4 regions of the Paenibacillus sp. FSL H7-689 genome follow, and region 1 is predicted to be linked to each of the others. Evidence: predicted binding sites of a transcription regulator. Region 1 holds the regulator's gene; each other region holds the start of a gene.
What was found. Region 1 encodes Rex, which represses fermentation and respiration genes when NADH is low (regulators of the CRP and FNR family bind a similar motif). Its sites were predicted from a motif close to TTGTGAAATATTTCACAA; they were not measured.
Positions count from the first base shown of each region.

Region 2: nadA (quinolinate synthase NadA) is a predicted target of Rex. The motif match lies at 774-791, and genes of this name have one in related genera.
Region 3: adhE (bifunctional acetaldehyde-CoA/alcohol dehydrogenase) is a predicted target of Rex. The motif match lies at 1,070-1,087, and genes of this name have one in related genera.
Region 4: C170_RS18485 (formate/nitrite transporter family protein) is a predicted target of Rex. The motif match lies at 967-984, and genes of this name have one in related genera.

Region 1 covers NZ_ASPU01000011.1:43,850-46,059, forward strand. Annotated here, with positions in the region: gene C170_RS06655 (amidohydrolase) at 1-894, opposite strand, end outside; gene C170_RS06660 (redox-sensing transcriptional repressor Rex) at 881-1,534, opposite strand; gene dinG (ATP-dependent DNA helicase DinG) at 1,753-2,210, opposite strand, start outside.
Region 2 covers NZ_ASPU01000004.1:18,009-20,218, reverse strand. Annotated here, with positions in the region: gene ftsH (ATP-dependent zinc metalloprotease FtsH) at 1-563, shown strand, start outside; gene nadA (quinolinate synthase NadA) at 863-1,801, shown strand; gene nadB (L-aspartate oxidase) at 1,837-2,210, shown strand, end outside.
Region 3 covers NZ_ASPU01000054.1:80,341-82,550, reverse strand. Annotated here, with positions in the region: gene C170_RS22865 (Crp/Fnr family transcriptional regulator) at 21-737, opposite strand; gene adhE (bifunctional acetaldehyde-CoA/alcohol dehydrogenase) at 1,168-2,210, shown strand, end outside.
Region 4 covers NZ_ASPU01000021.1:245,280-247,489, reverse strand. Annotated here, with positions in the region: gene C170_RS18490 (FAD-dependent oxidoreductase) at 1-714, shown strand, start outside; gene C170_RS18485 (formate/nitrite transporter family protein) at 1,093-1,944, shown strand.

The sequences.
Region 1 (2,210 bases):
GGTAACTCCTGCTTTCAGTAACGCAGGAACCCGAGCAACACCGGAAGCGAGTTTCAGGTTACTTCCCGGGTTATGGGATACAGCCACATCATGACGGGCCAAAATTTCAATCTCTTCGTCATTCAGATGCACCGCATGTGCAACCAGGGATGGACGGGAGAAAAAGCCCAGTTTCTCCAGATGTGCCACAGGACGCAGTCCATAATCAGCCACGTTCTGCTCCACTTCACGAAGCGTTTCAGACATATGTGTATGGAGAGGAAGGTTCAGGTCGTTCGCAACCTGCACAAGCTTCTCTATGTAGTCAGGAGGGCATGTATATGGTGCATGTGGCGAGATTACGGTTGTAATGCGACCATCTGCCTGTCCATTCCACTCACGTGCAAACGCTGCCGACTCCTCCAGCTTCCGCAGTTGCTCTTCTTCCGAGCACAGCCCGATTACACCACGTGCCAGTGCTGCTCTAACGCCTGATTGCTCCACAACTTTGGCAACTTGATCCATGTGATCGTACATGTCCAGGAAAGCTGTAGTTCCGCCTTTCAACATTTCAAGCACCGACAGGGAAGTTCCCCAATATACATCTTCTGAAGTCATTTTCGCTTCCATCGGCCACATTTTTTCCTGCAACCATACTTGCAACGCAAGATCGTCTCCGTGCCCTCTGAGCAACGACATTGCTGCATGACCATGCGTATTGATCAGACCCGGCAGGAAGAACAGTCCTTTTCCATCCACTTTGGTACAATTTTTGTCTCCATCCGGCAATGTCTCACCAATATGCACAATCTTGTCATCCTGGACAACCATGTATCCTTGAACCACGTTCCATGCTGTGCCGCCTTCATTAACGGCAAATTTGCCGTTGTGAATTACCCATCTATTTGTTGTCATCTTCCTCGTCGTCCTTTCCAGTCTCCAAGTAATAGGCCAAACTAAGCAGATCCGTTGTAAAGTCAGCATGGTGAATGCGGATATGCGGCGGTGTTTTTAGAATTGTTGGTGCAAAATTAAGGATCGCTTCAATTCCTGATTCAATAAGCTGATCCGCAACATTTTGGGCTTCCGTATCCGGAACCGTGATAATACCGATACGGATGTTTTCCGTTTTAACCGCTTCCGTCAATTCATTCATTGGTTTTACCGTCAAACTGTTGATTTGGCTACCAATCTTCGGTCCATATGCATCAAATACAGCAACAATCTTCATGTTGTCTTTTAGATATGCGTTGTAGTTGGACAAGGCTTGACCGAGATTACCCGCGCCTACCAGAGCTACATTAATTTGCTGATCGATTTTGAGAATGTGACGAATTTTCTCAATCAAATAAGATACATCATACCCGATCCCTTTACGACCAAAATCACCGAAGTAAGCCAGGTCTTTACGAATTTGGGCCGGATTCAGATCCAGCCTCTGTCCAAGCTCTTGAGAAGAAACAGTAGCCACCTCACGCTGATGCAACTCGTTCAAATAACGCAAGTATACAGGCAGACGGCGTACCACCGCTTCCGAAATTTTATCCGATTTCATTCTTGCTCCCCCTTACCAAGGCCACGATAAAATAATAGATGAAAAGATGAGCATCCTGTATAAACTCAAAGATAAACGTGACATTTTATACAGAATGCTCCTTGTAATTTAGGTTATAAGTTCTTACGTGCAACTGCTTTAATCGGATACGGAAATATCTAATAAAGTTTAACGCCAAACGATAGTGTCATGCAATGATATAACGAACAAAACAACCATTATTTTTGTTCATTAGCAGGTTTTTCCAACCACTCGGTAATTCGTGGAACCATCTGCTCCGTGAGCATGTGTTCCATTTTGGGACCAGGTAAAGAATATAAAAAGAATTTACCATAGTACGCTTCAATCACCCGTGTATCATAAACAATGACAATTCCTCTGTCCTTCGCTGTACGCACCAATCGGCCAAATCCCTGCTTGAAACGAATGACCGCTTGCGGCACGGACAGTTTCATGAACGGATTTTTCTTCTGTTCCTGAAGCAGCTCACTCTTGGCTTCCACCAACGGATGATTCGGTGGCTGGAAAGGCAGTCGCACAATAGCGAGACAGGTTAGCGCCTCTCCCGGGATATCTACACCCTCCCAGAAGCTGCTTGTACCCAGAAGTACCGTAGCTTTGGCATCTTGGAACCTGCGAGTCAGCTTGGAGCGGCTTCCACTGTCCACGCCTTGCC
Region 2 (2,210 bases), on a different contig from region 1:
TCGGAGAAATTGGTACTGGTGCATACAGTGACTTCCAGCAAGCGACAGGTATTGTTCGCAGCATGGTTATGGAATACGGTATGAGTGAGAAATTGGGACCTATGCAATTCGGAAGTTCACAAGGACAGGTATTCCTTGGTCGGGATATCGGTCATGAACAGAATTACTCAGATTCCATTGCTTACGAGATTGATCAGGAAATGCAACGCTTTATCAATGACTGTTATGAGAAGTGTAAGGACTTACTTGTTAAACATTCAAAAGAGATGCACCTGATCGCTCAAACTTTGCTTGAGGTTGAGACTTTGGAAATGGATCAGATCAAGCAATTGATCGAAACAGGTTCTTTGACTCCAAAAGCAGAGAATGACAATGATGGTGAAGGCACACCAACTGAAGGCGGAGAGCCAATCATCGACACCATCGGTGATGTGCGTGTTCGTATTCAAGGTAAAGATGAAACGCCTGAGCCACCAGCCGGAGATATTCCAAACGAAGCTCCGAATCTGGAAAAGGGTAATAACAATAACCCGGATGATGGCGGAACGAAGCCAACGTCTTAATGCACAATACATCTGGCTATAATAGCAGGTGAAATCAAGAGAGCCCTCGGGGCTCTCTTTTTTTATCCATTATTTTAAAAGAGGATAGATAAAGATAAACGGGAGTTAGATGGAGAACCAGTTAGCAAACAGGTGGTTACAGCGCTGTTCCGGGCCTTTTTCATTTATTGACAGAGTCGTGAACGTTGTGTAAATTAGTTGTTAAACCGCTTGTGATTCGTTTCTCAAGCGAAGATAACGACTTAGGTTAGCCCACGAAACAGCGCATGACGCTGTCCCGATAAAGGAGAGGATCACAGGTGGAAGCTCTGGCTTTAGAGCGCAAGGCTGAGATGAACCGCGAGCTGCGTGAGCGGCTTATGGTGTTGAAAAAGGAACGTAATGCCATTATTCTTGCCCATTATTATCAACGTGACGAAGTACAGGAGGTTGCCGACTTCCGTGGAGATTCATTTCTGTTAGCCCAGAAGGCAGCACAAACAGATGCGGATGTGATCGTTTTCTGTGGTGTTCATTTTATGGGTGAAAGCGCTAAAATTCTTGCGCCAAATAAAACAGTTATTATCCCGGACGAACGTGCGGGCTGCCCAATGGCAGATATGGTGAATGTGGATGGACTACGCAAATTGAAAGCACAACATCCTAATGCCAAGGTGGTTACGTATATCAATTCCTCGGCTGAGATCAAAGCAGAGACTGACATCTGTTGTACATCAGCGAACGCAGTCCGGGTTATTCAATCGGTGGATTCCGACGAAATTATCTGGGTACCGGATAAAAACCTGGGACATTATGTGCAGCAGCATACAGACAAGAAAATGATTATCTGGGAAGGTTACTGCAACACTCACGATATGCTTACAGTCAAAGATGTGGTGGAGATGAGAGCCAAGCATCCAAATGCAGAGTTTGTTGTCCATCCAGAGTGTCGCCCTGAGGTTGTAGAAATGGGTGATTTTGTAGGCAGCACAACAGCTATTCTGGAGTATTGCAAAAATTCATCAGCGAAGGAATTTATCGTAGGTACCGAAGATGGTACAGGATATCAGCTTCGTCTGGATAGTCCGGATAAACAGTTCCACTTTGCTACCAAGTTCCTCGTATGTCCCAACATGAAGGTGAACAACTTGAAGAAACTGGTGAAATGCCTGGAAACGATGAAGCCGCAAATCTACGTGCCACCGGCCGTTGCCGACAAAGCCAGAGAATCGCTAGAGCGCATGTTGTTGGTAAAGTAGGATGCGCTACTCTTGCTCCAAGACAGGTGAATAACATGATACCGCAATATTTAGTTGATTTTGATCTGTCTGCCCTACCCATGGTAGAGACGGATGTACTGGTTATAGGCTCAGGGATTGCTGGTTTGTTTACTGCCATTAAGGCAAGTGAACAACAACGTGTATTAATGATCACGAAGAAGTCATTACTTGAAAGTAACACCAGATATGCGCAGGGAGGCATCGCTGCGGTTATTGCTGAGGATGATTCACCTGCTTACCACTTGCAGGACACACTTGTAGCAGGAGCGGGCTTATGCCGCTCCGAAGCGGTAGAGGTATTGGTGAATGAGGGGCCGGACGGAGTGAAGGAACTGATTCGTTTGGGTACTTTATTTGATCTGGAGAACGGCGAGTTGGCGTTGACGCA
Region 3 (2,210 bases), on a different contig from region 1:
CCGATCAGCATAGTCAAGTATTAAATACGACAGATCTCGTTCGGGCAAAGCTCACAGTGACAGATTCCTTGTAGCATCTTCAGATCTTTGATGACAATCATGCCATTGTCATATTCAATCCCGTCTTTCTTACGCAGGTCGCTTAACATGCGGTTTACACTTTCACGAGTGGCTCCAATCATATTGGATAGATCCGTGTGGGTAATTTTTTTGTGAATAATGACATGCTCTCCATGAGGCTCACCATACGAATTCGACAACCGAATGAGGGTGGAGCAGAGTGCACCCGGTTTGCCGTATAACATGAGATCCCGGAATTTGGTCTGTGTCAACCGGTGGTGGATGCCCATCCATTTCATAAAATCGATCGCGAAGTCACAATGCTGGCAGATTAACATTTCCAGGTCTTTATGTTCCAGTACACCGATCTCACTGTCCTCCAATACTTCCGCTGAGAAGCTGTGTTTAGAGCCAAAGAAGGGATCAGCCTGCCCAATCATATCACCGGATTGATACATGTACATGATCAGTTCCTTGCCTTCATCCGTGGATTTGGTGATCTGGGCACGGCCCCGTTTCATATAATAAAGTTTGTCAGAGATGTCGCCTTCCCAGTACAGATGTGTACCTTCCGGATAGGTTCTATCTTTCATGGTAACCAGCAGATGGTTGAAATTTGCTTCCGAGAAACAGTTAGTATTACCGCGCTTTTCCAGTACAGTTGTTAGTTCTCTCATAAGTCTATCTCCCCTTTATGTCCATCGGACGACCTTCTGTAGTAAGCAGTAGCCTCCGAGGTTCGCCGCAAACCGTTGCCGTCCTGATCAGGGTCATCTCGGCCGGGAGGAAGGACGGTACAAATTGCGGTGGTTCAATTTTTAAGTTCAGTATATACCTAATCTTACCGTTTGAGGGGGAAGGAAAGGGGGCAAAAATGACGAAATTTCAAACATTGTGATAAAATTCACTTTTAATGGAGAGGATGAATTTTACAGCTCTATATTTTAAATAGGAAGTGAAAATGGTCGTATGAAGGACACTACAAAACTTAAATTAAATTTGTTATACTTTGTGAAAAAAATCACATAATTAAGTTTATTGTCATGTTACGATGTGAATGTAAACGAGAGAGACAAACTAATACGAACCTTTAGGAGGATGAGGGAGATGGCTGTAAAGAACGAAGTCGCCCCAGCAAAAGAACCGACAGCAGGTCAGTATATTCAAACGTTAATCGACAAAGCGAATAAAGCACACGCCGCATTCATGAAGATGGACCAGAAGCAGATTGACCGGATTGTGCAAGCGATGGCACTTGCGGGTCTGGATAAACACATGATGCTCGCCAAGATGGCCGTAGAAGAAACAGGCCGCGGAGTGTATGAGGATAAAATCACCAAAAATATATTTGCAACAGAATATGTGTACCACAGCATCAAGTACGATAAAACCGTAGGTGTGATTGAAGATAACGAGTATGAAAGCTTCCAGAAAATTGCGGAGCCGGTCGGCATCATCATGGGTATTACACCAGTTACCAACCCAACATCAACGACGATGTTTAAAGCATTGATTTCCATCAAGACGCGTAACCCAATCATCTTTGGCTTCCACCCATCTGCACAGAATTGTAGCCGGGAAGCTGCAAAAATCCTGCTGGAAGCGGCTGTGAAACATGGTGCACCAGCAGATTGCATTCAATGGATTGATGATCCTTCCATGGATCGTACAAACGAACTGATGAATCACAATGATGTGGCTCTCATTCTGGCAACAGGCGGATCAGGCATGGTACGTGCAGCGTACAGCTGTGGTAAACCTGCACTGGGCGTAGGACCGGGTAACGTACCTTGCTTTATCGAGAAAAGCGCGGATATCAATCAGGCAGTAACGGATTTGATTCTGTCCAAGTCTTTCGACAACGGCATGATCTGTGCTTCCGAGCAAGCGGTCATCATTGAAGAACCGATCTTTGATCAAGTGAAGAAAAAAATGATTGCAAATGGCTGTTACTTTGTTAACAAAGATGAAGCAGCAAAATTGACAGCAGGTGCGATTAATGCCGAGAAATGTGCGGTGAACCCGGCGATTGTTGGTCAATCTGCGGTGAGTATTGCGAAGTTGTGCGGTATTGAAGTTCCGGCAGGCACCAAAATTCTCGTGGCCGAGATTGAAGGGGTAGGTACCAAATTCCCATTGTCGGCTGAGAA
Region 4 (2,210 bases), on a different contig from region 1:
GGTGAAGATGGCAAAGTAACTAAGGTGATCACGTCCAAAGGAGAGTTCGAAACCGATCTGGTTATTCTGTGCATTGGTTTCCGTCCAAATACAGAGCTGCTCAAAGGCCAAGTGGATATGCTGCCAAACGGCGCAATCATCGTGGATAAATATATGCAAACGAGTCAAAAAGACGTCTTCGCTGCGGGTGACAGCTGTGCTATTCATTACAACCCAACAGGCAAAGCAGCGTACATTCCACTGGCAACCAACGCCGTGCGGATGGGTACACTTGTAGCCCGTAACCTAGTTCGTCCTACAACACCGTATATGGGTACACAAGGCACATCGGGTATCAAAATTTATGAGCAAAATATCGCGGGTACAGGGATGACGGAAATGTCTGCGGCTGACGAAGGCCTGATTGTTGAATCTGTCGTACTGGAAGACAGCTACCGTCCGGAGTTTATGCCAACGGCTGAGAAACTGTTGCTTAAAGTGGTATATGAGCAGGCTACTCGTCGGATCGTTGGAGCACAGGTGATGTCTCAGGTTGATCTGACCCAATCGATTAATACGATCTCGGTCTGCATCCAAAATAACATGACCGTAGATGAGCTGGCCTTCATCGACTTCTTCTTCCAGCCACATTACAACAAACCATGGAACTTCCTGAACACGGCTGGTCTGCAAGCACTGCCTCCAATAGAAGTAAAAGCACCAGCAATGGTGTAAGGAAGCAGAATAGATGGTTGAACAGAGGGCATGATAAACGCCATACAAAGATAAGTCATGCTTGTCCGTAAATAAGAGGAGTACAATAACTGCCAAGATTACGAAACAAGGCGGACGATTATAAAGGAAAGAGAAGACTGGCGAGTATATCGTCAGTCTTCTTTTTTTTTTGTTTTAGCTACAAAAGGGCTTACTACACTCTTGCTGTCATAACTATTCCAAGACACTCTTAAAGTATCTTTTTAAGTAACATTGTGATAATTTGCACAAAGTTATGTTTAGGACCGAGATACAATTAGGATGTGGTATTCAACGCATAACTAATGAATTTCAGATGGTTTTATCCAATGATGAACAATGAAGGAGAGGATGAATGATATGGCAGCAAAAACACCTCTTGAGGTTGCACAATATACGGCGCAAACAGGCAAGAAGAAGGCTCAATATCCGGTGTCTTCTGTACTGGTGCTTAGTTTTCTGGCAGGGGCTTTTATTGCGCTGGGTTTTCTATTGGATATTCGGGTAATTGCTTCTGCACCAGCAGAGTGGGGGAGTCTGGTCAATCTGATTGGAGCAGCAGTGTTCCCGGTTGGATTAATCTTGGTACTCATAGGTGGTGGCGAGCTGCTGACGGGCAACATGATGGCAGTTCCACTTGCAACGATTGCACGAAAATTATCTGTGGGTAGTATGTTGAAAAATCTAACCTTAGTGACGATTGGTAATTTTGTTGGAGCTTTGTTTGTCGCGTACGCGTTTGGACATGTGCTTGGTCTGACCGGAGAGGGTGTATATCTGGCAAAAGTAGTGGATATGGCTGGGCATAAGCTGCATGACGGCTTCCTGCAAGCTTTCATCTCTGGCATCGGCTGTAACTGGCTGGTCGCGCTGGCCGTGTGGTTATCTTATGCTTCGGATACGATGAGTGGCAAGGTACTGGGCATTTGGTTTCCAACGATGGCATTTGTGGCGATTGGATTCCAGCACGTTGTGGCCAATATGTTCCTCATCCCGGCGGCAATCTTTGAAGGACATTATTCATGGGGTCAATATGTGATGAATTTCATTCCGGTATGGCTCGGGAATCTTACTGGAGGTGCTCTGTTTGTTGCTGCAGCCTATTGGGTGGTGTACCTGCGCCAAGCTGAGCCAAAAGTGAAACCGGAGGTAGCAACGTCGATCGAACCTATGGAGACGGAGGCTAGAGTGATGTTGAGCAAACAAGCATAGCGGGCACAGCGAGGCATGTATACACGTATATTAGAAGTGAAGACGATTCTGATCTTGCTCGGATCATGGCGAATATGCTGTGACGGAGCAGGGCGGGATCGTTTTTTTGTATGGGGTCTTTGTTGGAGTTTAACGCAAAATAAATTCGCCATGACAAGGTTCGGGGGAACGAAACCTGTTCATGGCGAATTTCGGGAGTGGTCCATGATATGGCATGAGGAGGAAGTGGGGAAACACTAGCCTAATGCCTTATTTTTAATTTACCC